3 regions of the Paraniabella aurantiaca genome follow, and region 1 is predicted to be linked to each of the others. Evidence: riboswitches for the same ligand, from Rfam matches in the RefSeq annotation. Region 1 holds a riboswitch; each other region holds the start of a gene.
The links. A riboswitch is a leader RNA that binds a small molecule or an ion and turns the genes downstream of it on or off. The one in region 1 is predicted to bind cobalamin.
Positions count from the first base shown of each region.

Region 1 (8,136 bases):
GAGATGGAAATTGAAGCAAAGGATAACGGTCGTGTTTGTATCCCGGGTAAAATACTGATCGATTCATTGAAGAATATACCAGATCAACCGCTGACTTTTAATATTGATAAAAATTTCAGCGTTGAAATTACGAGCGATAGCGGTAAGTATAAAGTAATGGGAGAAAACCCCGACAATTTCCCCAAAGAACCTGCGGCAGATGATACCACTTCCTTTACAATGACTTCTTCGGCCCTGGTAACAGCAATCAACAAAACCCTGTTTGCTACCAGCACAGATGACCTGCGCCCGGCTATGACAGGTGTTTTCTTTGAGTTGGATAAAAATGGTATTCAGTTTGTTGCCACCGATGCGCACAGGCTGGTACGCTACAAACGTAAGGATGCCCAGGCAACAGGCGGTGATAATTTTATTGTTCCGCGTAAACCGCTGAACCTGCTAAAGTCTGCGCTACCTGATAATGATGATATTATCACTTTAAATTATAATACCAACCACTTTTTCGTAACCCATGGTACTACCCGCCTGAGCTGTCGTTTAATTGATGCCCGCTTCCCGGATTATAAAGTAGTAATTCCAACCGAAAACCCGTACAGACTTACAGTAATCCGTACAGATTTCTTAGGAGCGCTTCGTCGTGTTAGTGTATTTAGTAACAAAAGCACTTACCAGGTGGCGTTAACTATCAGCGGCAGCGAATTACAATTAGCAGCACAGGATGTTGATTTCAGCTTCGAGGGTAATGAGCGCATGAAATGCCAGTACAACGGTGAAGACCTGCAAATTGCTTTTAACGCTAAGTTTTTGATCGAAATGCTGAACAGCACACATAGCGAAGAGGTATACTTAGAATTGAGTACACCAACTAAAGCAGGTTTGATTAAACCGGTTGAGCAGGATGAAAGTGAGGAGCTGTTGATGCTGGTAATGCCGTTGATGCTGAATCAATAGTTTTTATCTATAATGGCATCGATTTTGCCTTTCAGGGATTTCCCGGCATAACCGGGTTATCGTTCCATTATTATGACAGCACTTTTTCAACAATTTCGTACAATTCGACACGCTTCCTTAAAGTGTGGCATCTTCTCCAACAAATGGTATTTGTTGGCAGGTTTCATTATATGCTTATCATCGGCATGTAATTCTTCCGGCAAAGTCAATAACACTGCTGCAAAACGAAAAACGGAAACGAAAGTAATTCTTCCTGCACAACAGGTTGCAACCCCGGCCGGTATCAATTACGTATACGATTACGAAAACATATTTACACCCGGTGAAGAGAAAAAACTGGATTCCCTTGCCAGGGTATTTGAAAAAAGCAACCTGATCCCTATCCGAATTACAACCGTAAACGATCCGGCAGTAACCGCCGAAAACTTTGATCAGGGTAATAAAATCTTACTCGATGAGTGGTCGGGTATTCATGGCAAAAGTGACCGATGTATGTCCGTCAGCATCAGCAAACAGTTACGACGTATCAGGATTGATTATGGTCCGTTTGTTTCGCGGCTGCTTAGTGATGATGAAGCCAAAGCTATAGTTGAAAATCAATTCAAACCCTCATTTAAGCAGGATCAATTTTTCCAGGGTAGCTGGAACGGTTTAAACGCCCTGATGGACACCATTCGTAAAAACATTAAGTTTTAGAATATATTGACTTTGAGCTGGTAGGAACCGCAGAACGGCTCAATATTTGCTTTTTGGACATTGCTGATAGTTTTTAACCCCTAAACTATTTTTATGATCCAACGCATCCTCAACACCCTTTTGACCTTTTGGGCATGCTTCATTTTTATTGTTCCGGTCTTTTCACAAACAACTCCAGATATTGGCTACCAGCCCCTCATATCCGGTGGTGGCCTAACAACTCCTATCGATATTGTTAATGCCGGCGACGGCAGTAACCGGCTTTTTGTAGTGCAACGTGGAGGCACCATTCGTGTATATGACCAAAACCTCAACTATATCCAGGATTTTCTTACCGTTAGCGATGTTGGTACGGCGGGTGAGGGAGGCTTATTAAGCCTGGCATTTCATCCCAATTACGAAACCAATGGCTTCCTATTTGTTTACTATACCCGCCCCGATTTTAGCCTGGAAGTAGCACGTTACAGTGTCAGCAGCGGCAATAGCAACAGTGCAGACCCCGCCTCAAAGCAAATCGTCATTAATATTCCGCATCCCACTTTTAATAATCATAATGGAGGCAAAATAGTGTTTGGACCCAATGATGGCTTTCTTTATTTAGGCACGGGAGACGGAGGTAGCGGCGGAGATCCATCCAATAATGCACAAAACGGTAATAGCCTGCTGGGCAAAATGCTTCGCATTAATGTCAATACACTTCCCTATACTATTCCCCCCGACAACCCCTATGTATCCGACCCTAATATAGCAGACGAGATCTGGGCTATAGGCCTGAGAAATCCATTCAGATGGAGCTTTGACAGGGCCAACGGCGATATGTGGATTGCTGATGTTGGGCAGAGTGCCCAGGAAGAAATTAACTACCGGCCGGCCGGCTCCACCGGTGGTATCAATTACGGGTGGCGTTGCTATGAAGGACTGGCTTCTTATAATACTGCAGGATGCCAGGCAGCATCTAATTATATTGAGCCAATCTACACCTATGGGCGCGATAATACTGTCGGCGGGCAATCTGTTACAGGCGGATTTGTGTATAGAGGTACCGAATTCCCGTCCCTGGCCGGTTATTATATTTTTGCAGATTATGTGTCCGACAACCAATGGGTAATCACTCCCGACAGAACTCAAATGCTTCAACTACCGGATGCGGGTTTCCCGGCTGATATCGTGGCTTTTGGTGAGGCCGAAAACGGAACGCTTTATGCAGCGTCATTATCTGGTAACACTATTTATAAAGTAATAGATAACGCTGCATTGCCCGTAACCTTTGGAACTATTAAGGCCACCCGAAAAGAGGCTAACTTATATATTAACTGGACAACGCAGTCTGAAACCAACAACAGTCATTTTGAGATTGAAGGATCGGTTGATGGTAAAACCTTTGCAACAATTAAAACGGTGGATAGCAAAGCCATTGATGGAAATAGCAGCAGCACTATAAACTATGCAATAACGCTTGGTAAAGACAGCCTGGGCATGATGTTGGGAATTTCACTTTTAGCCGTGTTGACTATTGCCGGATTCAGGTCTGGTAAAAAATGGGGTCAGGTATCTCTGCTGGTATTAGCCGTATTTATTGTTGTCAGCGCTTGTAACAAAAGAGATGTAGCAAAAGGTCCTGGAGATAATACCTTATTTATACGCATCGCCCAGGTTGATAAGGATGGAACCAAACGGTATTCACAAACCGTGCAGGTCGTAAATGAGTAAGTAACGTTTTAAGTCTGATAAAACCTATACTCTTCTTTTGAAAAGCTGTAATCCTCTTATAAGATTACAGCTTTCTCTTTTATCCTTTTATAATTCATCTCCTTTTCTTTAAAAAATACACCTACCTTCGCGCCGCATTGGTTCAATACGCCTTCCGGGCGCTATTGATTAAAAGGGAATCAGGTGCAAATCCTGAACAGTCCCGCTACTGTAAGTTCTAAAAAACATTTTGACAAATCTTAGCCACTGTTCTGAAAACGTTGGAACGGGAAGGCTGCTCAAAATGAGAACAAGTCAGGAGACCTGCCAAAGCAGACAGATGTTAAGCTTTCGTGGACTGAAGCTTGAACGCAAATGCTTTTTATAGCAACATATTTGTTTTCAGTTGTTCGCAAAGCTGTTTGATTCATTTAATCAAATAGTTAATGCAGTATGTTTTAAAAGCCCTGGCAGGCTTATGTTTATTGCTGTCGGTACTGTTATGCCCCAAAGAGATGGGTGCACAAACAGGCGACAGCATACTTACCCGTGAGTTGGAAGAAGTTCAGGTAAACGGCACTAAAAAAAAGTCCCTGGCTGCATCTGTTTCGCCCGTGCAAGTGCTATCGGGCGAAGCATTACAGCGTTTAAACAGCTTCTCTGTTGCAGATGCCATCCGTTATTTTTCAGGTGTACAGCTAAAAGACTACGGAGGTATTGGCGGGCTGAAAACCGTGAACGTGCGTGGCATGGGAACACAACATGTGGGTGTATTTTATGATGGCATGCAACTGGGCAATGCTCAAAACGGCATCATCGACCTGGGTAAGTTTTCACTGGATAATGTTGAAGCCATCTCATTATACAATAGCCAGAATCCTGATATATTTCAGCCTGCAAAAAGCCTTGGCAGCGCATCCTCCTTTTATATAACAACACAGCAACCTAATTTTAAAGATAGTCAATCGTATCATTTAAAAGCTGCGTTAAAAACCGGCTCCTTCGGGCTTGTTAATCCTTCTGTTTACTGGCAGCAAAAAGTAACTGCCAATATAGCCACCACCGTCAGTGCCGAGCTCATCAACGCACATGGCAGGTATAAAACACGTTATAAAAAATGGGCTTACGATACCTCCATTGTACGGCAAAATGCAGATGTTGCTTCGCAAAGAATTGAGCTGGCTATACAGAATCTCAATAAAGACACGACCACACACTGGAAAATACAAGGGTATTTTTACAACTCCGAGCGAGGCTTACCCGGGGCCATTGTTGCAGAGCGTTTTTATAATTCACAACGGCTATGGGATCAGAACTTTTTCACACAAGGCTCTTTCCAACACCGGTTTTCGCAACGCTACAGAACGCTACTCCGGTTTAAATATGCAAATGATTTTACCCGTTACTTAGATACCACTATTAAAAAGATAGGAGGGGCGCCACTCAATAACAACTACCGGCAACAGGAGTATTACAGTTCATGGGTGAATGAGTTTACCATCAAAAAATGGTGGAAGTTATCATTGGCAACCGATTGGGCGATAAACCGCATGCAGGCGAACCTCGATGACTTCGCCTATCCTACACGTAGTACAAAACTTGTTGCTATAGCCACGGAAATGTCCTGGGCTCCCATAACCATATCAGGCAATTTACTGGGCAGCTTTATTAACGAAAAAGTAAAGCGCGACGATGCAGCCACCGAAAAGCAGGAACTAACTCCGGCGATCAATATTTCCTGGAAACCATGGAGTAGCATTCCCCTTAGCTTTCGCTCCTTTTATAAACGCATTTTCAGAATGCCCACGTTTAATGATTTGTACTACACTATTGTTGGCACTACCACATTAAGACCTGAGTATTCAAACCAATACAATATTGGCGCACAATACAACGAATATTTTTTACCGCTAAAACTGGGCATCACCCTGCAGGCAGATGCCTATATCAACAAGGTGCAGGATAAAATTATAGCCATCCCTGCTAATAATTTATTCCGATGGAGCATGATCAACCTGGGCGCTGTTTCCATCAAAGGGATAGATATCCATACATCATACTTCCTTAAGCTAAAAGAAAAACTTGCATTAAATGGCTCGCTCAATTATTCGTACCAGGAAGCCATTAATAAAACAAACGGGCAACGCTCGTATGGCCACCTGATCCCTTATGCGCCCAAACACAGTGGTTCTGCAACTTTGCAGGCATCTTACCAAAACTGGGGAATTAATTACAGCTTTATCTATACAGGCGAACGATACATGCTACCGGAAAACGATCCGCAAAATTATTTGATGCCCTGGTATACGCACGACCTCTCGCTTACTAAAAAACTGGCGCTTCGAAAAACTTCTGTTGTTGTGGCTGCCGAGGTTAATAATCTTTTTAATCAATACTACGATGTGGTCATCAACTACCCTATGCCGGGAAGGAACTACCTCGTAAAACTTTCGTTCCATTTATAATTCTACTTCTATGAATCAAAAACAAATTAACACGCTACTCTTCTTTACCCTATTGGTCCTGCTGGGATCCTGCAGGAAGGACCATGAGTATACCCCGCCGCCACAGTCAACCGAAGCAGACTCTACCAGCACCGGCTTCTATCTTTTAAATGAAGGAGGATGGGGCTATAACAACGCTACCCTTGACTACTTCGATGTGCACAATGGTATCTACACAAGGGATGTGTTTACCAAAGACAACCCCGATGCAGTGTTGGGCCTGGGTGATACGGGCAATGATATTGGCATATATGGCAGCAAATTGTATGTGGTGATGAACTGGTCAAAAAAAATTGAAATACTGAATGCTGCTACTGGTAAGCGAATCAAGACGATTACCGATAATACACATAAAGCGATCGAAAATGCGCGCTATATCACATTTGCCAATGGCTCTGCCTACCTGAGCTCTTATACCACGTCTGAAAAAGGAATGGTGCTTGAAATAGATACCGCTACACTAACCATCAAAAGAACGGTGGAAGTAGGCCGCCAGCCAGATGAATTGGAGATAGTGGGTAATAAACTGTATGTAGCCAACAGCGGGGGCTATAGCCAATCGAACCTCGAAAACTATATTTCGGTAGTAGACCTTGCTTCTTTCACCGTTGTTAAAGCCATCACTGTTGCCCCTAACCTGAGACGATTGAAAAAAGACAGCAGAGGTACTTTATATATCTGTCCCTGGGGAACTACCAATAAACTATATGTGGTAGATACAAAGACTGATCGGCTGGCCGATTCTATCACTGTAAAAGTGGAAGATTTTGCTATTCAAAATGATACCGCTTATGTATATGGTGCTGACTATGGAGCCAAGAACCATTCATTTACCCGTATTGACCTTAAGACGCAAACAGTATTACCCGGATCCTTTATTACAGACGGAACGAAAATAGAAATCCCTTATGGTATCGCTGTTGATCCTAACAATGGGAACATTTATATAGCCGATGCGCGGGACTATGTGGAAGCTGGCGACCTGTTTTGCTTTGATGCGCAGGGAAGGTTAAAAAGCACGATTAAAAAAACCGGTATTATACCAGGGCATATTGCCTTCTTTAACCGGAAATAATAACTACAATATTTAAACACAAAAAAAACACGAATGAAACATTTGAAACTATTGTCGATCCTATCATTTTTCTTGTTGCTCTTAAACAGTTGTTCTAAAGATGACGATATTCCGGCGCCCATTATAGAGTTATCTGTAACAGAAAAAACTATCCAGACAAAAATAAAAGAAGCTGTTACTATTACTTCCCGCATTACTGTTGGCACGGCGGTAAAAGAAGAATGGCATGTTGGTAATGAACTGATCTCGACCAGCAGTACATTCAATCACATTTTTGAAGTGGCGGGTAATTATAAAATTTACTACCAGGCCAGTAATAATTATGGTATTTATAAAGACAGCTTTGATGTAAAAGTAGAGGCCATCCTAAGAGAAAACGGTACCAACCAATATGTCACTTCTTTGTTTGAGTTTGTGCCGGCTCCGGGACAGTTCATTAACAAAGCACCAGGCAACCTGGTAAGCGCAGAAGGTCTTCTTGGAAAAACGGGTATGGTGAGCCTGGGCGCCTGGGGCGGTTATGTAGTCTATGGCTTTGATCACAGTGTTCCTAATAAAGATGGCAATGATATAGATGTAACAGGCAATGCGCTTACCGAATGGAGTGAGCCGGGCATCATTTACGTAATGGTAGATGATAATGGCAATGGCAAACCAGATGATACCTGGTATGAGCTGGCGGGTAGCGAGTTTGGTAAAACTGATGGTACTTATATCCGCGATTACGAAGTAACTTATTTCCGCCCGGAAACCTTAGATAAAGACATTGCCTGGACTGACAACAAAGGCGGTACTGGCTTTGTAAAGCGAAACACTTTCCACAGGCAGGCTTACTTCCCCGAATGGATCACAGCCAACAGCTACACGTTAAAAGGCTCCTGGCTGAAAACAAAAGTAGATCCGTCAAGGCCCACTTATGTCGTATCTCTTCCCTACGACTGGGGGTATTCTGACAATCAAACAGAAGCTAATGGTGGCGGAAAAGTAGATATCAGCAACGCGGTAAACGTCACTGGAAATAAAGTGAATCTGAAAGCAATCGACTTTATTAAAATTCAAACCGGTGTACTTGGTGATGGTGGCTGGCTAGGTGAAGTATCTACCGAAATAACCGGTATCAAAGACATGCATTTCTCTGCAAGCAACACAACTAAATAAACAAAATTTTAATTGATGACTATTTTCAACAACAAATACCTGTCCCGCTTATCGATAACAGCT
Region 1 is NZ_JBLOSY010000001.1:1,585,134-1,593,269, reverse strand. Features, by position in the region: gene dnaN (DNA polymerase III subunit beta) at 1-951, shown strand, start outside; gene ACLOAU_RS06770 (TPM domain-containing protein) at 1,024-1,647, shown strand; gene ACLOAU_RS06765 (PQQ-dependent sugar dehydrogenase) at 1,741-3,357, shown strand; cobalamin riboswitch at 3,479-3,682, shown strand; gene ACLOAU_RS06760 (TonB-dependent receptor plug domain-containing protein) at 3,783-5,801, shown strand; gene ACLOAU_RS06755 (YncE family protein) at 5,812-6,915, shown strand; gene ACLOAU_RS06750 (hypothetical protein) at 6,949-8,073, shown strand; gene ACLOAU_RS06745 (DUF5074 domain-containing protein) at 8,089-8,136, shown strand, end outside.

Region 2 (8,136 bases), on a different contig from region 1:
GTAAGCCTCAATACGGCTACAAAGGCATTTGTAGAGCTGGAAAGCAGATCTCTGATCGAATCCCGCCCCAGGTCGGGTTATTTTGTTAGTAAAACGTCTAAAAGGAAGCTTTCATTGCCTTCTGTCAGCAAACCAAAATTTTCGGGGAAGGAGAAAAACCCGGAAGACCTGTTCAATAAGGTGTTTGACACGCTCCGCTATAAGGACATCCGGCAGTTTTCTTTGGGTATTCCTGATCAAAGTTTACTGCCCATTGCCAAATTGAATAAGAGCGTAATAAAAATGACCCGTAGCATGGAAGGGTGTGGGACCGTTATAGAGCCGGTTCAGGGAAGCATTAATCTCAGGAGAAATATAGCTAAATGGTCGATGGTATTGGAAGGCAAAATATCTGAAGATGACCTGGTGACAACGGCGGGAACTATGAGTGCAGTTTTTTACTGTTTACGCGCTGTTACCCAACCCGGAGATTATATAGCCACAGAAAGTCCAACTTATTTCGGTATACTTCGACTGGCTCAATCAATGGGCTTAAATATTATTGAGCTTCCAACGCATCCTGTAACAGGTATTGATATAGCTGCGCTGGAGAAAGTGATACATAAAATAAAAGCCTGTTGCCTGGTCAATAATTTCAGTAATCCTTTGGGCAGCCTGATGCCTGATGAAAATAAGAAGCAGTTGGTGAAGTTGCTGACGCATCACCAGGTACCGCTGATTGAAGATGACCTGTTTGGGAACCTGTATTTTGGAGAAAGCCGGCCCAAACCCTGTAAAGCTTTTGACGAGGAAGGGATAGTCATGTGGTGCGGAGGGGTTTCGAAAACACTAGCGCCCGGATACAGGGTAAGCTGGGTAGCTCCTGGTAAATTTAAAGAGCACATTATCATGCAGAAGTTGTTGCAAACAGTATCTATGCCCTCTCTTTACCAGGAAGTGATTGCCGATTTCCTGGAATTTGGAAGATACGATCATCATCTCCGTATGATCCGTCATACCCTGCATACCAATTGCCTGCGCTTTCAAAGAGCAATAGAAGAGTACTTCCCTGCAAATACAAGGATCTCGCAACCACAGGGTGGTTTTTTTCTCTGGCTGGAGCTTGATCCGCGTATTGATACAGCCGGGTTATTTGATACTGCAATCAGGCAAAAATTAAGTTTTGCGCCCGGAAGAATGTTTACCCAACGCAATCAGTTTAATAATTGTATGCGTTTGAATTTTGCCCTGCAATGGGACGACCGGCTGGAGTTTGACCTGAAACGTTTGGGCAAAATCGTTAAACAGGCTTTGTAAATCTGTATCCATAAAAATATTCAAAACTGTATCTGTATTTATATCGACAGGTTTCGGAAATTTGCCGGCTACAATAGAGTAATATATCGGATATGGGGAATGCATTGAACTTATCGGCCAAGCATCTTTTTTTGGCGCTTTTTACAGTGTTGATCTGGGGACTTAATTTTATCGCTATTTATTATGGCTTAAAGGGATTCCCTCCTTTATTGTTATGTGCGATTCGATTTGGCCTGGCGGCATTTCCCTGGGTGTTTCTGCTTCCCCGTCCCAAAGCTCCTCTGAAGTATATTATAGGGTATGGTATTTTTACCTTCGTCATGCAATTCGGACTGTTATTTAGTGGTATCCAAATGGGGCTTTCAACGGGCCTGGCTTCCCTGGTGCTGCAGGTGCAGGTGTTTTTTTCTATGGGTCTTGCGGCATTCTTTTTTGCGGACAGGCCGGGTATGTGGAAAATAGGTGGCTCGCTTATATCGTTCGTTGGTATTGGTATTGTTGCTTTTCATATGGGTGACAGCTCTTCATTTGTGGGGCTTATATTAACGATACTGGCCGCTCTTTCCTGGTCGGCCGGCAATATGTTTTCTAAAAAAGTAGATGCTGAATCGCCACTTTCGCTTGTTGTTTGGGGCAACCTGGTGGCTTTCCCTTTTATGATGCTCCTTTCGTTTTTTATTGAGGGGCCCGAACGCATGGTTAGTGCTCTTCAAAATATATCACTGCCGACTGTTTTAGCCATCCTTTATATTGTTTATTTATCCACTCATGTTGGCTATGGTCTATGGGGATTTTTGCTTAACTCCTACGCAACCGCAGCAGTAGTGCCGTTTACACTTTTGATACCGGTTATCGGATTTTTAAGTGCTGCTGTTGTGCTCAATGAACCGCTTCCTTTCTGGAAGATAGGGGCATCTGTATTCGTAATGGTGGGTTTGGTTTTCAATCTGCTTGAGAAATACATACTTGCCACTTTCAAGCGATTGAGGTTAAAGATAAGGTAGGTCGGTGGAGGCATACCCTACGGGGCCTTACGACCAACTTACTTCATGACCTGTAGGTTTCATCATTAATCACCTGGCGAACTAAAAGGAGCATTGAGCCCTGATAGCTTCTGTGGAACATTTTATATGATGTAATGAGGAAAATAGACGGCGAAGAAACCAGGCTGGCCGAAAAATGCGGCAAGATCGTGGAGGAGTATATAGATACGTAAGGAGTGCGGTTGCAGCCATAGTTGCTATATTTTTAATACCCAGCAAATAGCTTATGAATTCGAAATTAACTTATGAGCAGGTAGTACAGCTGCTTGCGAAATCAGAATCTGATGAGTTTATTCAGCAGGTAATTATCTTGCTGGCTTTTACCCATGAAATAATCGATCAGGAAGCGTTAAATAAACAGGATTTTGTTTTTACGCTATTTGATGAAGGCCATATTTTAATTACAGATATTATAAGCAGGGAGCCGGATCGGACCTGATTTAGAAAAGCCGGTAAAACCAGCTTTATGGATGATTTTTACCTGAGGGGGTAAGATATGTTAATGGCCGGCGCCACATGCCTTAAGCACAGTAGCAGTGAGCTGCAGTAAATCAAAGGGTTTGATCAGTAAATACTCCGCACCTTCCTTTAATACCTTATCGCCTATAGCTCCGTTAGCGGTCATATAAATGACGGGTATCTTGTTAAGCTCATTGTGTTGTTTCAGTAAACGCAATACCTCAAGTCCGCCATGCGGCAAAATAGAATTGTCGAGCAAAATAGCCGACGGTGCAGAACGTTGAAGCTGATCGACAAAGTCTCCGCTATTAGCGAAAGCATGAATGTCGATGTCCTGTTCCTTTAATATTAACGCACATGCGTTCAGCATGGCCCTGTCTGAATCAAAAACAGCCAGCGTATAATTTTTTCCTTGCATAGAGTCTTCGGGACGCAAATGTATAGAGTTAGATTGATAATGGGAAAAGCTAAACAACTGCAGGGCATCTGTTAAATTTTAAAAGAAAATTTTATGTATTACGGGTTATGGGAGTTTGCAATGAACAACTAAAGTCAACATGTAAAAACAGTAAAGATCCAAACATGGGATTGTTTTTAGTAATATGCTGATTACAATTTGGTTAAACAGGCCTTTACAGGGATATTATTTCAGGAGCCCATTATAGCAGTTGAGCTCTTTTATTTAACAACAATAGAAAACGAAACGGAACCTGTGTGAAAACTGATTTGCGCATACGTTTGCACAAAATTTATTTCAACACTATTATTGATGCCCGAAGATGTAAGTGGATACAGTGTGTTCAGAGCGGTACCGGTACATTTATATAACAATAATGGTCACCTGGCATGGAGGCATATTATTCTTTGGGATCAGTATCCTTTTAAAGCACTAAATCCTGTAACATATTTGATCTATTTTGTTATTTTATTCTACTTATCTTATTATTTTTAGTGTTATATACTAATTTATTTTATTTATGTAGCATTTTAATCTGCATGGAATAGATTTGCTTTAAGTATCTAATTATTGATACATCCGCTAAACAAGGTTACCGATGTAAATCAGCATTAATAGGGAACCGTGTGTAAATCACGGGCTGTCGCGCAACTGTAAGTAATGAAAAAAGTTCCGGTCTGGTATGTCCACTGTGTTGCTAAGGGCGGCATGGGAAGGATGACCGGGATATTACAAGCCAGGAGACCTGCCTTGTTTAGTAAGACGGGCTTTCGCATAATGGAGCCGATTGGTTCGGGAGTAATCTCTGAAGCTGCAGGACGCAGCCGGTTTGCCTGCTATGCGCCCGGGCCGTAAAAAGCATTTATTCATTTTTAAAACATTTTTTCGATGAAAACGCAAAACCTCGGCTACCCGCGTATCGGTAGTCAAAGACAGTTAAAGAAGGCCTGCGAACAGTATTGGGCAGGCGCCATTGATTTAAAAGATCTGCAGAGCACTGCTTTTAAGATCAGGGACGAAAACTGGCAAACGCAGCTTCAGGCCGGCATGGACCTGATACCCTGTAATGATTTTAGCTTCTACGACCAAGTACTGGATATGAGCCTGATGTTAGGTGTCATTCCTAAACGATATACGCCTGTTTTAACCGATGTAAAAACCAATAGTGAAATGGATTTGTATTTTGCAATGGCACGCGGTTACCAGAAAGATGGTTTAGATATTACAGCTATGGAAATGACCAAATGGCTGGATACCAACTATCATTATATCGTGCCTGAATTTGCTGCAGACCAGGAGTTTAAATTGTTCTCCCAAAAAGTTTTTGGAGAATACATGGCAGCAAAAGCATTGCTGGGTGAAAAGGCTAAACCCGTATTGATCGGACCCGTTAGTTATTTGTTACTGGGCAAGGAAAAGGAAACCGGTTTTGAAAGAATAGATCTGCTTAAAAAAATATTACCGGCGTACATAGCTGTTCTGAACCGCCTGAAACAGCTGGGAGCCAAATGGATACAGCTGGATGAACCATTTTTAACGTTGGATCTGTCGGCAAAAGAAAAAGCAGCCTTTGAGCATGCCTACCGGTATATCGCCAAAGAAACGGCAGGAATAAGGATCCTGGTAGCCACTTATTTTGAAAGCCTGTCTGATAATACACAACTCGCCGTAAACCTGCCGGTAGCTGCTTTGCATATCGACCTCGTAAGGGCTCCTGAACAGCTAGATGAAGTGCTTGCGGCCATACCTGATCATCTTATTCTTTCGCTAGGCGTGGTAGATGGGAGGAATGTTTGGAAAAACTGTTATGAAAGATCATTGTCATTTATCAATAAAGCCATTGAAAAAATAGGTAGCGATAGAATAATAATTGCCCCATCATGTTCTTTGCTGCACAGTCCTATTGACCTGGATCTGGAAACGACCATCGATCCTGAGATTAAAAACTGGATGGCTTTTGCTAAACAGAAACTAAACGAAGTAGGCGATTTGAGCCTGATCGTTGAAGGGGATGATAATTTATTACTGATCAACAAAACTGCTATCGAAAGCCGGGCGCAATCGGAGCAGGTGCACAAAAAAACAGTCAAAGAAAGGGTAGCCGCCATTCATGAATCAGATGCTACACGAAAGAGCCCGTTCCCTATTCGCCAGCAAGTACAGCGTAATCGCTTTCAACTTCCTGCGTTTCCCACTACAACCATTGGTTCCTTTCCTCAAACTGATGATATACGGCAACTGAGAGCCCGGTATAAAAAAGGAGACCTGACACTTGACCAATATGAACAGGCCATTGAAGAAGCTACTATCGAAGCAATCCGCTGGCAGGAGTCGATTGGGCTGGATGTATTAGTACACGGAGAGTTTGAGCGCAATGATATGGTGGAGTATTTCGGTGAACAACTGGATGGTTTCCTGTTTACTAAAAACGGTTGGGTGCAGAGCTACGGAAGCCGCTGTGTAAAGCCACCGGTTATTTATGGTGATATCAGTCGCCCGAGGGATATGACCGTGCGCTGGAGCAGCTTTGCCGCTGCACAAACCAATCAACTAATGAAGGGTATGTTGACAGGCCCGGTTACTATTTTACAATGGTCTTTTGTGCGCGATGATCAGCCACGCAGTGTTACTACTAACCAGATCGCGCTGGCTATTCGTGATGAGGTATTGGCGCTCGAAAAAGCGGGTCTCAGTATTATCCAGATCGATGAGGCTGCTATCCGGGAAGGTTTGCCGTTAAGGAAGGGAAAACAACCAGAGTACCTTAACTGGGCCATCAAGGCCTTTCGTATAGCTGCCAGCGGTGTAGCAGATCAAACACAGATCCATACACATATGTGCTACAGCGAGTTTAATGATATCATTGAGCATGTGGCAGCAATGGATGCCGATGTGATCACTATAGAAACCTCGCGCTCTCAAATGGAATTACTGGAGGCATTTGCTCACTTTAAATATCCTAATGAAATGGGGCCGGGCGTGTATGATATCCACTCACCAAGAGTACCGTCTGTTACTGAGATGACTGATCTGCTGATAAAGGCAGCCACTCTTTTGCCGGCGCAACATATATGGGTTAACCCGGATTGTGGTTTAAAAACGCGTAAATGGCCCGAGACTAAAAAAGCACTTGAAAATATGGTGGCTGCTGCCCATGAAGCCCGCGAAAAAATAGGGGTTGAATTTGTATCTTAAGTAATAAGGCGGCAGGCAAAAACCTGCTGCCATTTTTTTTGAGTATAACTGGTAAGGGGCTTTTACATTCCCGGGTTCACTCCTGGTGGCATTTGCATTTTAGCTATTTTTATATCATGAAACGTGTTTTTCTTTTCTATTGGGCAGTTATGGTAGCCTTATGTTCCTGTGGAAATGAGCAGGAGCGATTGCCGGTTTTAGGAGAAGCTACAATGGTCAATGGCAAGCCGGTATATCCGCGTATTGCAGATTTTGATTTCGTTAACCAGGATGGCCATCATATAACCAACGCCAGTTTTAAAGATAAAATATATATAGCCGATTTTATATTTTTATCCTGCCCTACCATTTGCCCGGTCATGACCAGGGAGCTCAAAAAAGTATACGATGCTTACCAAACAGATGATCGTGTATCATTTATATCCCATACAATAGATCCCGAGCGGGATACCATTCCCCGGCTTAAAGCTTATACAGAGACGCTGGATGTATCGGCTCCGAAATGGAATTTTGTTACCGGCAACCAGGATAGTATTATGAAGCTGGCCGAAAAATCCTATTACTCAGCTGCAAATGCCGATAGCACAGCACCGGGAGGATTGGTACACAGTGGGGGTTTTTTGCTGATCGACAAAAACAGGAATATACGTGGTGTGTACAACAGTCTGGAACCTAAGGAAACCGATCGTTTATTAGCTGATATTAAACGGTTGCTCCGGGAACAATTTTAATGTACCTTCGCCCCGTTTGAAGAAAATCATCCTCATATCATTATTGGCAGCCTTCCTGTTTCAGGCCTTAAGCGGCCTCGTGATATTGGCAGCCTTTCATTTAAACAGGGATTATATTTCAGATAACTTATGCATCAACCGGTTCGATGCTATTCCTCTTTGTAAAGGATCCTGCTATCTCGAAAAACAGCTGAGTGAAAACGAACAGCACCAGCAGGATATACCTGAATTGAAATTAAAAGAAACTTTCCTTTTTTATGATAACCGGAAAGTAGATATAGAAAAGCCTGTCAGCATCACAGATGCACACCAGGCATTTCCTGTTCCTCAGCATTCTGCTTTGTTGCAAGGCGTCCTGTCTTCCATTCTGAAACCCCCTATATTGATTGGTTAGCATTTTATAATAATAGTGTTAATCAAAAATTATTTACATGGGTTCCAAATCAGATACGATACCTGTGTATACTGTTGATGTATTTTCTACAGGTAAACCCTTCTTCTGGATGGGAGAGTGGAGGGGCATTGGGAATGCTTACCCGCACCTGGCATTGCCGCACAAACAGATGTTTTACACGCTCATTCATGTGCAGGAACCGGGTGGTCATATTATTATCGATCATGAAGTAATATACCTTACCCCATTCAATGTTATTTGTATTAAACCAGGCAGTATTGTTCAGGTAGATATAGCAGGCAGATCCAATGGTTATATGATCTGCTTTTCAGAAAGCTTCTTTTCCCTGCGATATAATAACAACGTATTACAAAGATTTGCCTTTTTGAGCAGTGAGGTTCCATCCCGGTTGAATCTCCAAACAGATTATGCAGAGAAGTGGCATTCGTTAAATACTTTAATGTTCGAAGAGTATAAAACACGGGGTAGTGAACAGGTGCTGAGATCTTATTTGAACATCATCCTGAATGAGCTGGACCGTTGCAACAATATACCTGGTGC
Region 2 is NZ_JBLOSY010000002.1:1,680,933-1,689,068, forward strand. Features, by position in the region: gene ACLOAU_RS21260 (aminotransferase-like domain-containing protein) at 1-1,296, shown strand, start outside; gene ACLOAU_RS21265 (EamA family transporter) at 1,389-2,300, shown strand; gene ACLOAU_RS21270 (hypothetical protein) at 2,566-2,778, shown strand; gene ACLOAU_RS21275 (response regulator transcription factor) at 2,839-3,216, opposite strand; cobalamin riboswitch at 3,828-4,022, shown strand; gene metE (5-methyltetrahydropteroyltriglutamate--homocysteine S-methyltransferase) at 4,144-6,450, shown strand; gene ACLOAU_RS21285 (SCO family protein) at 6,567-7,181, shown strand; gene ACLOAU_RS21290 (hypothetical protein) at 7,198-7,575, shown strand; gene ACLOAU_RS21295 (helix-turn-helix domain-containing protein) at 7,613-8,136, shown strand, end outside.
Region 2: it holds a riboswitch for cobalamin, as region 1 does, so the genes downstream of both, metE (5-methyltetrahydropteroyltriglutamate--homocysteine S-methyltransferase) here and ACLOAU_RS06760 (TonB-dependent receptor plug domain-containing protein) in region 1, are expected to answer to the same signal.

Region 3 (8,136 bases), on a different contig from region 1:
ATGCCTTGCAGTCTGTAATATAGCCGTCGTTATTTGGGCATGAATATATGAAATTTATAACCAATACAAATTTGTTTTTTTTCGTTTGTAGTGCAACAGTAATTAACAATACTTTTGTTGGAAGTAATTTCAATACTCAATTAATCAAAAACAATAAACATGTCGACAATTACATTAAAAGGTAATGCTGTGAATACAATAGGCGCTTTGCCTGAAGTGGGTAGCCCGTTGAAAGATTTCACCCTGGTTAAAGATGATCTTAGTGAAAAAAGCCTGTCCGATTACAAGGGCCGGAAAATAGTACTGAATATTTTTCCCAGCATAGATACGGGTATTTGCGCTGCTTCAGCAAGAAAATTCAATGAAGAAGCCAGCACGCTGGAGAATACTGTAGTTATAAATGTCTCCAAAGATCTGCCTTTTGCCTTAAAGCGCTTTTGTGCTGCAGAAGGATTGGATAATATGGAGAACCTGTCCGATTTTCGCGGCAGCTTTGGAACTGATTATGGTGTTACACTGGCAGACTCCGGCATGAAGGGCTTATTAAGCCGCGCAGTAGTAGTTGCCAATGAAGAAGGGCAGATCGTTTACACAGAACAGGTACCTGAAATTGCACAGGAACCCAACTACGAAGCAGCATTGGCTGCTTTAAAATAAATTATTGCAACAGATACTAAAAACTCCCGGCGTCCCGGGAGTTTTCTTTTTTGAATATCTTTGAAATCAGAAATCAGAAAATGAAAGAAGCTATATTGGTGTTTATGGGTGGCGGCGCAGGAAGCCTGCTCCGGTACCTTGCACAAAGCTGGGTAGGAAAATGGTACCAAAGCCAATTTCCCTGGGGCACTTTTCTCATCAACATTTCAGGCTGTTTGCTGATCGGTTTTTTACTGGGAATAATTGACCGGCAAACCACCCCGGCCACCGAATGGAAACTATTATTGGTTACGGGGGTATGCGGGGGCTATACTACATTTTCTACTTTCTCAAATGAGGGATTAACACTTTTCAAACAAGGGTCTTACACTTATTTTTTCACCTACATACTAGGCAGTGTGATATTGGGCCTGCTGGCCACTTTTGCAGGATGGGCGATGACTAAATAATATAAAGCTATCTCGCCGCTCCTTCAAATTGAACCCGGCCATCTGTCATATTAACCAACTCATCCAGCTCATAAATATTTTTATAGCCATAACCGTAGAGATTAATGTAGGTAGGAATATTTAAAGCTAAAGTTACCGGTGTATGATTGTTAGCCGCCGAAGGCGCCGCAGTTTTAGTGGCAAAATTAACCTGATCTCCCATAAAATTGTTGTTACAATAAATCAATACCCGCGTATTTGCGTCCGGGATCAGCCGGGCCAGGTTGGCTTGCGTGAAATCGGTAAAAGGAAGAGAAATCGCTCCTTTCAGGTGCCTGGCGGCATAACGGTTTGCAGAGCGGGTGTCTAAAACAATGGTGTTGGGTTCTTTCTGCATTTTCAAAAAATCATTCAGGTTCACCAGTCTTTGTTGACGGTACTGCTCTACCTGGCCTACTAAGGTTTTAAAATCTCCATAGTCGGCAAGAGCTTTAGGATAGTTCTGTGGTTCAGCGGCTTTGCTCTTGGTGCAGGAATAAATGACAACAATCGCGCACAAGGCTAATAAGCATAGCGTCCAAAAAGATAATTTTTTACTCATAATACATTTATTACGGTTACGATACTCTGGTTTCGCAACGCAGTTTATAAATCAGGTTTACTTAAAATTAAAAACGGGGGAGTATGTATAAACGCAACAGCACAAGAGACGCTCAAAGCAGATAACGTCTCCCGGCACCTGTTTTAAAATACTTTTCCCGCGCTACTGCCTCCGCCCTCGTTTCAAACTCTTCAACATATACCAGTACAAAAGGAATATACTTGCGAATAGATGATGTTTTGCCTGAGTTGTGCTCATTGATACGCTTTTGAAGATCAGCACAGTGGCCCTTGTAATAGTAATGGTGGGCTACACTCTTGATTACATAGGTATAATACAAGCTATTGGTGTTTTTGGTGGCCTCGCCCAGAATCGAACTGGGATCTGGAGCTTCGGAAACTCTTATACTATCCATTGTACTACGAGGCCTGTTGCATTTGGCAGCGCGCAAAATTAAAGGAAAAAGGTTACTCCCGCGCAATTTAATAGAGGCTGTAGATATATTAGTGGTACACTTTTTGGAATTCCTGTTGTTTACGAATACTTCTAATTCATTTTCTAACCTCCACTAAATTCCAACATTATGGCTAAATATTCAAAAGCTGCCGGAAAATCTGTTAAAAGTGCAGTCAAAAGAATGAAAAAAGGCACACTCACATCCGGCAAATCGGACAAAAAAGTAACCAGTAAAAAACAGGCGATAGCTATTGGTCTCTCAGAAGCCCGAGAAAAAGGTGCTAAAGTACCAGCTAAAAAAACCGCAGCAAAGAAGGCTGCGCCTAAAAAGCCTGCCCGTCCGGCAGGCGGAACGGCCGCCAAAAAGAAAGCAGCACCTAAAAAATCTACCCGCCAGACAGGCAGAACGGCGACGAAGAAGGCGGCCACACCTAAAAAGACCGCCGGTAAAAAGAGTGCACCATCGAAATCACCTCCTAAAAAAGCGGCTTCTAAAAAATCTGGTGCAAAATCCGCCGCACCTAAAGCTGTATCAAAAAGCAGGAGTAAGGAGAAGCCTTTGAAGTCGAAGGCTAAAATGCCGGGTGAAACGTCTGATACAGGAGAATTCATCAGTACTCCTACGACCAATGATGCAAACGACCCTGTTACCAATGCTGATGTTAATAATATTGTTACGCCGGAAACAGAAAGTGATCAGGCGGTTTTTGCAGCAACTGTGCCTAACCAGCAATATATACCGGAAGATTTCAAAGCATCGGCACGAGACCCCTATCATGGTAATATCAATCCATCGAAAGCTAAAACAACCCAGAAACCTTCAGGCAAAAAGCCACTTTGGGACAACAGGAAATAATTCAATTTCATATAAACAAAAAGCTACCGGTTTTTCGGTAGCTTTTGCTTTTATCATGACTCATCCGTGATTCAGTAATCCCGCTGCGTTTGCCGCAAAAATTTTGACCGAGATGGCTAAAAGTATCACACCGAAAAACTTCCTGATGGCGATCAATCCACTGGGCCCTAATAGTTTTGATATGCCACTCAAAGATTTTAAAACTCCGTAGATAACAATCAGGTTTAATACAATTGCAATAAGAATGGTATATACCCCATAGTTGGCTTTTAATGACATAATGGTAGTCAATGTTCCCGAGCCGGCAATTAACGGGAATGCCAGGGGCACCACCGTTGAAGCTTTCACATCACCATCTGATTTAAAAAACTCGATACCCAAAACCATCTCCAGTCCCAGTATAAAAATCACGATAGAACCTGCTACCGCGAAGGATTTAACATCAAGTCCCAGTATGTTCAGAATAGGCCCTCCCAAAAATAAAAATAAGAGCATTAGTGCACCTGCAATTAGTGTCACCCTCAATTCCCTGATACCCCCTGCTTTATTTTTTATAGAAATCAATATCGGCACGGATCCTATGATATCAATAATAGCAAAAAGGGTGAATGCAACAGTAAGAATTTCTTTATAGCTAAAATTCATGCGAGCTGGTTTGTTTGGTTACCAATAGCAAATGCTCTACGAATATAGATCATTGTTTTGGGTATCCGACAGTTGCTGGTTCCCGTTTGCCAACGCGGCTTACAAATTGAAATTCACCCCTAGTATATAGTTGGCTCTACGACTGTTGTAACCATACACATCAAAATATCTCTGATCGGTAATATTTCGCAAATCGGCAAACAGGTTTATCTTTCTTTTAATAGCATATGATGCATAAAAATCTATGGTATAGTAAGCAGGCATCGGGTTGGGGCCGCCTAAATCATATTCGCCGGGAATACGTTCTCCAATATACCTGAACGCCGGAGCTACGGTGAGGTTCTTAACAGGGTTCAGTGCCAGCGTACTATTTACAGTGAAATTAGGCCGGCGGAAAAGATTTCTGGATGACAGGCCTGCATTAATTCCCCGCCCATTGATATAAGTAAAATTACTTACCCACTGCCCTATTTTACCTACGGCTATATTGCTTTCTACCTCAAATCCGTAATCATTCTGCTCATCCCGATTCATATACTTACTTGCAAAAGTTTCGGGATCGGTATAGTAAATGATCAAATCTTTGATGTCTCTTTTGAAGGCTACAAGTCGTAACGAGTTTTTTTGATCGTTGGTAAATGTTTGTACCCCTAGTTCATAATTCACACTTTTCTCAGGCGCCAAATCCCTGTTACCATATTCACTATATAGTTGATACAATGTAGGAACGTTGTAACCGCTTGAAATATTGACAAAAACCCGTGTTTGTTCATTCACGTTGTAAGATGGATTAAATGTAAATGTTGTGTTGTTACCGTACAAACTATTATGATTTAAACGACCTCCTACTTCCAGATTAAAGCCCCGTATATCTGTAAAAAGAGCTGATGCATAGCCAGAAAAGTTCCTAACACGTGCAGAATCATCCTGAATGGGAAAAGCATCGTAGGGCCCATAATTGGAAATACTATTAAATGTTTGATTTGTTTTCTGAAAAGTATGCTGCAGCCCAGCCACCAGTGAAATATGGCCAGTGAAATCGTGGTTGCCATATAAGTCTGTTACAATAGAACGGCCTTTTAAATTATTTTCAGACCAGATTGTATAAAAAGAAGCATTGGGATCAATTCTTAGTGCACCTATGTCAGTACTATCATTGTAAAAAAACCGGTCGGAGTTGATAAAGCTTTGAACCAGGTGCAAAGCCGACTTCGAGTTCTTATAATTAACGCTTACACTGTTCACCATGTTTTTAATACGGGCCCTTACATCCCTGTCGTCCTGGTATGCACCGCCGTCAGCATCCGTTTTAAAGAAGCCATAATTATTGGTGTAATTAACGGTTACAGATGGCGAAAACCGGTAGCCCAGATTCGCCTGGAAACCATCCTGCTTTAAACCATCCTTATCAAATCCCCTGCTTCCCATGCTGTCGTATGCGGCAGAAAAGCCATCGGTATTAACCCGGTTATAATTTAAATGATAGGAGAATTTATCAACGTTTCCGTTTACGCCTGCACCTACTCTCCATGTATTATAACTTCCATAAGCAACAGTGGCTGAAGCCCCTATTTTTCGGGGACCACCTTTTTTGGTAATTATATTTACTACTCCTGCTACTGCTGCGCTTCCCCATATTGTACTTTGAGCACCTTTCAGTATTTCAATACGCTCTATTTGGTCCGGATTAATATTATTAAGATCATAGGTATTGGTGATCATGTTAGGGTCCTGAAGAGGAACACCATCGAGAAGAAACAATGTATTGCCGGTTGCCGCGCCACGCAGATACAACTCCTGATTACTTCCCGGCGCATTATTAGCTCCTACGGTAAAAACACCAGAAAACTGGTTTAATATTTCGGTAAGCGATTTTCCGCGATTGTTTATTAATGTAGATTGGTCTATCACCGTAACTACTTTTCCGGTCTGTGATTGTTTTTGTGATTTTTTTGAGGCCGTTACAATCACCTCATCTAAATTCCGATCAGAACCTTTTTGGATTTGAGCCTGAAGCGTGCTACAGAATGGCAGAACAGCTAATACTACAATTACTTTTTTCACTCTTAAATTGTTTTAGTTGAACGGCAGGGCAAAAAGAAACATAAACGCAGCAGCGGTTACATTTCACGCTTTTTCACCCGAAAGCCTGAATAATATTGAATGAAAATTGGCAGGTCTTCTGGCTTGGTTCAACTTCGCTCCCTTCCCATCCGCCCGTCGGCGAACAGTGGATCATGAGCGAAAACAGGAATCTGTAATTCCTGTAACCTTACAGCTACGGGGATAGCGCCGGACTCCATGCCTGCGGCAGACAAGTACACCGGACTTCCCTTTTAACTCCGCTAACTGCGGAGACCAAAATTCGGCGCAAAAGTACAGAAATGTATTAAGCTTGTTTCAACATGAACAAGGGGTCTTAAAATACCTACCCGCCCAAGGCTCCTGCTATTTCTTAAAATATATGCCTACGCAGCCCTCTCGCAGGTATTACCTGACTAATATAATTACACAACCTTCACAATATTTGAAATCTGGTGCAGCGGCTAAATCATATTGAAGCTATAACAGCTTATCCCAAGAGCATCATTTTAAGTACTACAGCACCTGCACTATACTATAAAAGGCAACGCCGCTTCGGGAACCACCTTTACAACATCATCCATGGTTACAAGCGCCGGCGGAAGCGCAGGTCCCGGAGGTGGCAGATAACCCTTACAAAAAAGATAATGACTATAAAAACATTTTAGGATCGGCTCATAGTCAAAGAAAAGCTTTCTCTTAGTGAGGGAGCTTTCCTCTTATATAACCATACACCCAGGTACCGGCAATAGCACTGAGCAACACTACTGCTACAACAGTAAACCCCGACCCGATCTGTGCAAATAAAGGACCCGGACAGGCCCCGGTCATGGCCCAACCTAGTCCAAACATAAGCCCTCCGAAAATCTGGCCTTTATTAAATTTTTTAGATTGAAAGGTAACAGGAGTTCCATCTATGGCCTTTAAACCCAACTTCTTTATTATCCAAACAGAAATAATTCCCACAACCACTGCACTTCCTATTACACCATACATATGAAAACTCTGCAGCCTGAACATCTCCTGTATACGAAACCATGAAACGATCTCGGCTTTTACAAACACAATTCCAAAAACAATACCCACCAATAAATACCTTAAATTATACGCAATATTGGTATTGACAGGTTGGGTATTATCTGAAGACTGGACTTCAAAATCAGTAACCTTATTGTTCATTGATGTAGTTTTATAATTTCATGATGATAGGAAGTAAAACATTGGCCATGACAAAGCCACCGGCCATAAAGCATATCGTTGCCACAAGAGATGGCCATTGCAGATTACTTAGCCCCATAATGGCATGACCACTTGTACAGCCACCTGCATAACGGGTGCCGAAACCAACCAGGAATCCGCCAACTATCAATAGTATAAAACTCCGCAAGGTTAGTAAATGTTCCCAGCTAAATATTTCCTGTGGTAGTAAATGCCTGGTATCCGTAACATTATAGGCCCGTAGTTCTGCAGCCAATGCGGGCGCTATAGATACTGCGTTGCTGTCAGATAACCAATGCGCGGCTATAAATCCACCAACGAGGATGCCTGCTACAAAAAACAGGTTCCAGATCTCTTTTTTCCAATTGTATTGAAAGAAGGGAATATTGGCTGGGAAACAGGCTGCACAAATATGCCGAAGGTTGGCTGATATACCAAAATGCTTGTTGCCTAGTAATAATAAAGTGGGTACAATCAACCCTATCAGAGGGCCGGCCACATACCAGGGCCAGGGCTTTTTAATTAACTCCATCATAGTCCATAAAGTTAACCAATTGCCCAATCATTATTTATTATTAAAGCGAAAACAACCCTATTAGTTCATGCAGCAGAATATAGGTGCCCATTAGCAAAACGAACCACCCAAAACCTTTTTTCAAAAAACTTCCATCAATTTTTTGACCAATCACCGAACCAATGAGAACCCCTATAACAGATATCCCCGTTATTTTAAACAGCAAAGGCCAATTCATTTGATGATGGGTTACATCATCGGCAAAACCTATGAGACTATTCAGCGTGATTATTACCAGCGAAGTACCAATAGCTTTTTTTATGGGCAGCCGGAGCAATACTGTTAAAGCAGGTATTAACAGGAAGCCCCCTCCAGCACCCAATAAACCTGTAACCAGTCCTACTGTAATACCATATAAAGCAATAGTACCGGCTCCTGCCTTGTGAACAACGCTCCTATTCTTTTCCTTATCGTCTTTTATCATTGAAAAGGAGGACACAATCATTAGACTGGCAAACAACAACATGGTCAGAAGAGACACCGGCATTTGATATCCGGCAATACTTATAAATGAAGGAAGATGAGGTATAAGATAATGCCTTATACAGAAAACGGTAACTATTGATAAGGTTCCAAATACGACAACCGTTGTAATGTCAACTTTTTTATTTGCGAAGCT
Region 3 is NZ_JBLOSY010000003.1:309,417-317,552, forward strand. Features, by position in the region: gene tpx (thiol peroxidase) at 160-657, shown strand; gene crcB (fluoride efflux transporter CrcB) at 738-1,106, shown strand; gene ACLOAU_RS24565 (rhodanese-like domain-containing protein) at 1,114-1,686, opposite strand; gene ACLOAU_RS24570 (GIY-YIG nuclease family protein) at 1,799-2,026, opposite strand; tRNA gene ACLOAU_RS24575 (tRNA-Arg) at 2,041-2,115, opposite strand; gene ACLOAU_RS24580 (DUF6496 domain-containing protein) at 2,270-2,998, shown strand; gene ACLOAU_RS24585 (MarC family protein) at 3,059-3,643, opposite strand; gene ACLOAU_RS24590 (TonB-dependent receptor plug domain-containing protein) at 3,743-5,707, opposite strand; cobalamin riboswitch at 5,799-6,021, opposite strand; gene ACLOAU_RS24595 (DUF6691 family protein) at 6,425-6,904, opposite strand; gene ACLOAU_RS24600 (YeeE/YedE family protein) at 6,915-7,478, opposite strand; gene ACLOAU_RS24605 (sulfite exporter TauE/SafE family protein) at 7,519-8,136, opposite strand, start outside.
Region 3: it holds a riboswitch for cobalamin, as region 1 does, so the genes downstream of both, ACLOAU_RS24590 (TonB-dependent receptor plug domain-containing protein) here and ACLOAU_RS06760 (TonB-dependent receptor plug domain-containing protein) in region 1, are expected to answer to the same signal.